DNA from 3 places in the Aquabacterium sp. G14 genome. Region 2 is predicted to be linked to each of the others. Evidence: predicted binding sites of a transcription regulator. Region 2 holds the regulator's gene; each other region holds the start of a gene.
What was found. The regulator LexA, encoded in region 2, represses DNA repair genes until DNA is damaged. The targets are predictions, from matches to a motif close to ACTGTATNNNNATACAGT.
Positions count from the first base shown of each region.

Region 1 (2,268 bases), on a different contig from region 2:
CCGCCGGCCACGGCCGCCGGCAAGAGTGCCACACCCAGCGAGTCACGAATCTTGTTCTCGATTTCGCGCGCCAGATCGGCGTTCTCACGCAGGAACTCACGGGCGTTGTCCTTGCCCTGGCCGATCTTCTCGCCGTTGTAGGCATACCAGGAGCCCGACTTGTCCACGATCTTGGCATTCACACCCAGGTCGATGATCTCGCCCTCGCGGCTGATGCCCTCGCCGTACAGGATGTCGAACTCGGCCGTCTTGAACGGCGGCGAAACCTTGTTCTTGACAACCTTGACCTTGGTTTCGTTGCCGATGATCTCGTCGCCCTTCTTGATGGAGCCGATGCGACGGATGTCGAGGCGCACGGAAGCGTAGAACTTCAAGGCGTTACCGCCGGTGGTGGTTTCAGGGCTGCCGAACATCACACCGATCTTCATGCGGATCTGGTTGATGAAGATGACCATGCAATTGGTCTTCTTGATGGTGGCCGTGAGTTTGCGCAAGGCCTGGCTCATCAGGCGCGCCTGCAAACCGGGCAAGGCATCGCCCATCTCGCCTTCGAGTTCGGCCTTGGGCGTGAGCGCGGCCACTGAGTCAACCACGATCAGATCGACCGAACCGGAGCGCACCAGGGCGTCGACGATTTCGAGCGCCTGCTCACCGGTGTCGGGCTGCGAGATCAGCAGGTCTTGCAGGTTGACACCGAGCTTCTGGGCGTATTGGGCGTCCAGCGCGTGTTCGGCGTCGATGAAAGCGCAGACGCCGCCTTGCTTCTGCATCTCGGCCACGACCTGCAGGGTCAGTGTGGTTTTGCCGGACGACTCAGGGCCGTAAATTTCGACCACGCGGCCACGCGGCAGACCACCGACGCCCAAGGCGATGTCCAGCCCCAGCGAACCGGTCGACACCACCTGGATGTCTTCGACGACTTCACCCTCGCCCAGGCGCATGATGGAGCCCTTGCCGAACTGCTTCTCGATCTGGGCCAAGGCGGCCTGCAAGGCTTTGGCTTTTTCGGTGCTGAGGGCAGATTTGGCGTTGGCGTCCATGCGAAGTCTCCGGAAGGTTCAATGATTGGCTGGGATGCATTATGGCAAAAGCTGGACATTCATACAGTACTTTCGCAAATAATTTTCGCCCCTCTGATTGGGGTGGCGGCCTGCGCATATTGCGATGCAGCATTTCCCGCTAGACTGATCTCATGAGTTCCAAGCGCACGCCCCAGGATCAGGCCCACACGCAGCGTCTGGAGGAAGACCATCAGGTGCATCGGCGCCCCCGGCGCGCGCGCACCGGTCGCGCTTCGCACAACGGCGCGCGGCCTCGTGTCAACCTGGCCTTGCAAGGCGGTGGCTCGCACGGCGCCTTCACATGGGGTGTGCTGGATCGTTTGCTGGAAGCCGATGGGCTCGACTTCGGCGGCATTTCTGGCACCAGCGCAGGGGCGCTCAACGGCGCCGTGCTGTTGACGGGCTACGCCAGAGGACACCAAGCGGGAGGAGAGGCGGCCGCGAGGCAGGAGGCACAGAAATCCCTGCGTGAGTTCTGGCGCGACGTGAGTCGCCACGGCCCCCTGTTTTCACCCTTGAACATCCAGGCCAACGGGCTGCTGAAAACGGAGTTCAACTTCGACCAGTTCCCAGCCTATCAATGGCTGAACGTGTTCATGCGGTCGTTCAGCCCCTATGAGTTCAACCCCCTCAACCTGAACCCGCTGGAGGCCGTGCTGAAGCGCCATGTTGACGCGGCCGCGCTGCATCAGGGCTGCAAGCAATGCGGTATCCCGCTGTTTGTGACGGCCACGTCGGTACACACCGGGCAGGCGCGGGTGTTCACCGCAGAATCGTTGTCCATTGATGCCTTGATGGCCTCGGCCTGCCTGCCATTTGTGTTTCAGGCGGTCGAAATCGAGGGCGAGCCTTACTGGGATGGCGGCTACACCGGGAACCCGGCGCTTTACCCATTGATCTACGAGACCACGGGCATCGACATTCTGCTGGTCCGCCTGACGCCGCTGCAACGCATCGACAACCCGACACGCAGCATCGACATCATCGATCGACTCAGCGAGATCACTTTCAATGCCAGCCTGGTCAGCGAGATGCGGGCGATTGCCTTCGTCAAACGCTTGATCGACGAGCACAAACTGGACCGAGGTCACTACAAGCGCCTGCACATGCACATGGTGGCGGATGACGGGGGCATGAGCGCTTTCAATGCTTCCAGCAAGTTCAACACCGACTGGGCCTTCTTGCAGGAGTTGCACCGCCTTGGACA
Region 1 covers NZ_JBBEYB010000006.1:102,957-105,224, forward strand. Annotated here, with positions in the region: gene recA (recombinase RecA) at 1-1,040, opposite strand, end outside; gene WIT60_RS08605 (patatin-like phospholipase family protein) at 1,193-2,268, shown strand, end outside.
Region 1: the regulator LexA is predicted to act here: its motif matches at 1,091-1,108, upstream of recA (recombinase RecA).

Region 2 (2,268 bases):
GTTTGGCCAGACCAACTACTCGGCGGCCAAAGCCGGGATGCATGGCTTCACCATGGCGTTGGCACAAGAGGTGGCCAACAAGGGCGTGACCGTCAACACGGTGTCGCCCGGCTACATCGGCACGGACATGGTGCGCTCGATCCGTCAGGACGTGCTTGACAAGATCGTCGCCACCATTCCGGTGAAGCGCCTGGGGACGCCTGATGAGATCGCATCGATGATTTCTTGGGTGGCCAGCGACGAGGCCGGATTTGCCACCGGCGCTGACTTCTCGGTCAACGGCGGTTTGCACATGGGTTGATCCCCTGGGCCCGGTGCGGCACCACCGGGCGTCTCACCACACCCTCCGGTTCAGGGTGTCACGACCATCCCGCTGCGCAGCAATGCCAGCGGGATGTTTTCTTGGTGGTATCAGGCCGCGGCTTCCTGCTCGCGCACCAGGCGGTCGAGCGCCGCGCAGACCTCGGCAAAACGCCCGGCAATCACGGTGCGGCGCGCATCGCTGGGGTCGGTGCTGATGCGCACTCGGGTGGCGGTGCCGGCACCGCTGCGCAATGGGATGACCTGGGCCGCCCGCGTGCCATGGCCAGACGTCTGGGGTGCACGCCACGGAGTGAGGGGGCGTGGCTTGATGGGGCGCGCAGATGGTGCCGTCGCAGGGCGTGGGTCGTTGGCGTTATCAGCGAGGACGGCCTCGCGGACATGGAAAGCACGGGCCAGGTGATGAATCATGATGAACTCCCAGAAACAACGTTGAAGTTCGGCAGGATTCCATTGAAGGATCACCACGCGGGATTGCATCATCGGCCTGATGATGCGAATGCCCGCCACCCGCATGGTGAGGAAGAAAGGTCTCAGTTCAGGGGTTGGTTACGGATCAGGCCCACGGCCAGTCCTTCGAGCTCGAAATCGGGATGATCGGAGGACACCACGATGGGCTCAAAATCGGGGTTCTCTGGCAGCAGGGTGATGCCCTTTGGCGTCCGCTGAAAGCGTTTGACCGTGACTTCATCGCCCAGGCGAGCCACAACGATTTGGCCATTGCGTGCTTCGCGTGTGCGCGCCACGGCGAGCAGATCGCCATCCAGGATGCCGGCATCTTTCATGCTCATGCCGCGGACACGCAAGAGGTAATCGGGGCGCTTGGCAAACAGACTGGGCTCGACAGCGTAGCTTTGCTCGATGTGTTCCTGCGCGAGAATGGGGTGGCCTGCGGCCACACGCCCGACCAGCGGCAAGACGAGTTGCTCCAGCCCCGGCAGGGGAAGGTTGAAGGGCAGGCCCGATGACTCGGTGTCGCCCCGTTTACGGGTTTCGTTCACGGTGCGCAAGGTGCCCGCTTTCAGGCGAATGCCGCGCGAGGTGCCCCCCACCAGTTCGATGACCCCTTTGCGTGCCAGGGCTTGCAGGTGTTCTTCGGCAGCATTGGCCGAACGGAAACCCAGTTCGGCCGCAATCTCGGCACGCGTCGGAGGCGCACCTGTCTTTGCGATGGCACGCTGAATCAGCTCGAAAATCTGCTGCTGGCGTGGCGTGAGTTTGGGTTTATCGTTCGTCATCGTGTGTCGTGCCTTGAACTGAGGGTGTCGACGTTGACTGTCATTCTATACAGGGCTGTTTGTTTGTCCAGTATTTTATTTGTGGGCTGGGAGCGACGATGCGGCGGGTGGTGATTCTGGGAACCGGGGGCACCATTGCCGGCACGGCGCAAGATCCGTCGCGGCAATGGGCTTACCGGGCTGCGCAACTGTCGGTGTCGCAATTGGTCGAAGCTGTGCCGGAGTTGGAAGGGGTGCCGCTCGAAACGGTGCAGGTCGCGCAGGTGGACAGCAAGGACATGAGCTGGTCGGTCTGGCGGGCCTTGGGGCGTGCCTTGCACGAGCATCTGGAGCGTGACGAGGTGGCCGGGGTGGTGATCACCCATGGCACCGATACGCTGGAAGAAACCGCTTACCTGCTTCAGGCACTGCACGATGGCGCCAAGCCGGTGGTGTTGACGGCCGCCATGTTTCCTGCGACCTCGCCTCATGCCGATGGCCCGACCAACCTTCGAGACGCGGTGCGGGTGGTGCAAGAGGCGGCTCAGCGCTGTCTGGGAGGTGTGGTGGCCGTGATGCACGGGAGAGTCTGGTCGGCCGGCGCTGTACGCAAGTCGCACACCCACGCCCCCGATGCCTTTGATGGCGGGGATGCGCCCCCACTGGTCACATTGAAGCGGGAGCCAGTGGAGCTCGAGGAGGATGTGGTCAAGGCTTTGTCGAGATTGGG
Region 2 covers NZ_JBBEYB010000003.1:11,469-13,736, forward strand. Annotated here, with positions in the region: gene phbB (acetoacetyl-CoA reductase) at 1-301, shown strand, start outside; gene WIT60_RS04495 (hypothetical protein) at 412-732, opposite strand; gene lexA (transcriptional repressor LexA) at 855-1,559, opposite strand; gene WIT60_RS04505 (asparaginase) at 1,658-2,268, shown strand, end outside.

Region 3 (2,268 bases), on a different contig from region 2:
ACAGCAAAGCGCCTGGGTGCTGGAGCGTCTGGGCAAGTACCACGGCACGCTGACCGCCGGGCTGAATGTGGTCCTGCCTTTCATTGACCGGGTGGCTTACAAGCATTCGCTCAAGGAAGTGCCGCTGGATGTGCCCAGCCAGGTCTGTATCACCAAGGACAACACGCAGTTGCAGGTGGACGGCATCCTGTATTTCCAGGTGACCGATGCGATGCGGGCCAGTTATGGCTCGTCGAACTACATTGTGGCCATCACCCAATTGGCGCAGACGACGCTGCGCTCGGTGGTGGGCAAGATGGAGTTGGACAAGACGTTTGAAGAGCGGGACATGATCAACGCGGCCGTGGTGAATGCGCTGGACGAAGCCGCGCTGAACTGGGGCGTGAAAGTGCTGCGTTACGAAATCAAGGATCTGACGCCGCCAGCAGAAATCCTGCGCTCCATGCAAGCGCAGATCACGGCCGAGCGTGAGAAGCGCGCGCTGATTGCCGCATCGGAAGGCCGTCGTCAGGAGCAGATCAACATCGCCACCGGCGAGCGCGAGGCCTACATCGCCCGCTCCGAGGGTGAAAAGCAGGCAGAGATCAACAAGGCACAGGGTGAAGCCGCCGCCATCACCGCGGTGGCCGATGCAACCGCTGACGCCATTGCCAAGATTGCCGCAGCCATCCGCCAACCCGGTGGCCAGGAAGCCGTGAATCTGAAGGTGGCCGAAAAGGCTGTGGAGGCCTATGGCCAGTTGGCACAGAAGAACAACACGATGATCGTCCCGGGCAACATGAGCGAGGTGTCCGCCCTGATTGGCACCGCCATGACTTTGCTGAAGAAGCCCGGCCAGGCCTGAGTTGGCCTGGATATGCAGGAGAAGTGAATGAGCGTGGAGTTGACTGCGGGTCGCAATGTGCTGGGCGGGCCGTTGCGGGCCTGTTCGTATGACCCGGTGACGGGCTACTTTCGGGATGGCTGCTGCCGCACGCGTGAAGACGACGCGGGCCTGCATGTGGTGTGTGCCCGCATGACCCAGGCGTTTCTGGACTTTTCGCGCAGCCGAGGCAATGATTTGGTCACCCCACGACCGGAATGGCGCTTCCCGGGCTTGAAGCCGGGTGACCGCTGGTGTCTGTGCGCACTGCGCTGGCGTGAGGCCTGGGAAGCGGGTGTGGCGCCACCGGTGTCGCTGGAGGCGACGCATGAGCGTGCGCTGGAGGTGGTGACGCTGGACATGCTCAAGTCAGTGGCTTTGGAGTCGGGCAAACCAGCGATCTGACCTGCGGGAGTGTATTTTTGAAGAACGGCAGCGATTCAGGCTGCCGTTTCCGTTTGTGACCTTCGGTCTCTGGACGTGGGCTGGATTGAGCGCTAATATACTGTACATTCATACAGTATTTTGCAATGTCCACCCTGAAACATCTTGTCCACGCCGACCGCAGCGCCCTCACGCCTGCGGTACTGCCGCCGCATCTGGCTGCGCTGGTGTGGCGTGGCGAAGTCATGGGGCACCATCAGGCGTCGGTACTGAGCAGTGGGCATGCGGCCCTGGATGCAGTATTGCCAGGCGGGGGCTGGCCTTGTCACAGCCTGACCGAGATCCTGCAAGCCCAAACTTGCCTGGGAGAGTGGCGCCTGCTGACCCCAGCCCTGGCACGCCTGGTGGCGCAAGGCGGATCGGTGTTGTTGATCGGAGCGCCACGTTTGCCTTATCTGCCAGGTTTGGCGCGTGAGGGCATCCAGCCTGAGCGGGTGATTCGCATCGACGCCGATGCCCCTGCGGAGCGTTTGTGGGCCACCGAGCAGGCTTTGAAGGCGCAGTGTGTGACGGCGGTGCTGAGTTGGTTGCCGCAGGCCAGGCCCGAGCAGATCCGGCGCTTGCAGGCTTGTGCGGCTCAGCATCCCGGTTTGTTTTTTGCCTTCCGCCCGGTGCGTGCGGCCCAGGAGTCGTCGGCTGCGCCCTTGCGCCTGCATCTGGCCTTGGGGCCCTGCCCTCATCCGCTGGAGGTGCATGTGATCAAACGCCGGGGGCCCTTGCTGGCGGAGCCGGTTGTGTTGTCGCATTGGCCTCGCGGCTTGGCTGAACTGTGGTCTGTGCCAACAGGGGCCATCCCCTCGGTGCAGCCCCTGGCGGCAGACCTACCCACAGCCCTTGCCGCCCAAGCCCACCGGCGCGGGGAGGCGTCCACGTTGACACAGAGGTCTCATGCAGAACTGGATGGCCTTGTTGCCGGCCTCTCGGCATGACGTGGAGGACGGTGCCTCACCACCATCCCCCAT
Region 3 covers NZ_JBBEYB010000007.1:173,655-175,922, forward strand. Annotated here, with positions in the region: gene WIT60_RS09870 (SPFH domain-containing protein) at 1-844, shown strand, start outside; gene WIT60_RS09875 (DUF2237 family protein) at 872-1,267, shown strand; gene imuA (translesion DNA synthesis-associated protein ImuA) at 1,393-2,235, shown strand; gene WIT60_RS09885 (Y-family DNA polymerase) at 2,195-2,268, shown strand, end outside.
Region 3: the regulator LexA is predicted to act here: its motif matches at 1,367-1,384, upstream of imuA (translesion DNA synthesis-associated protein ImuA).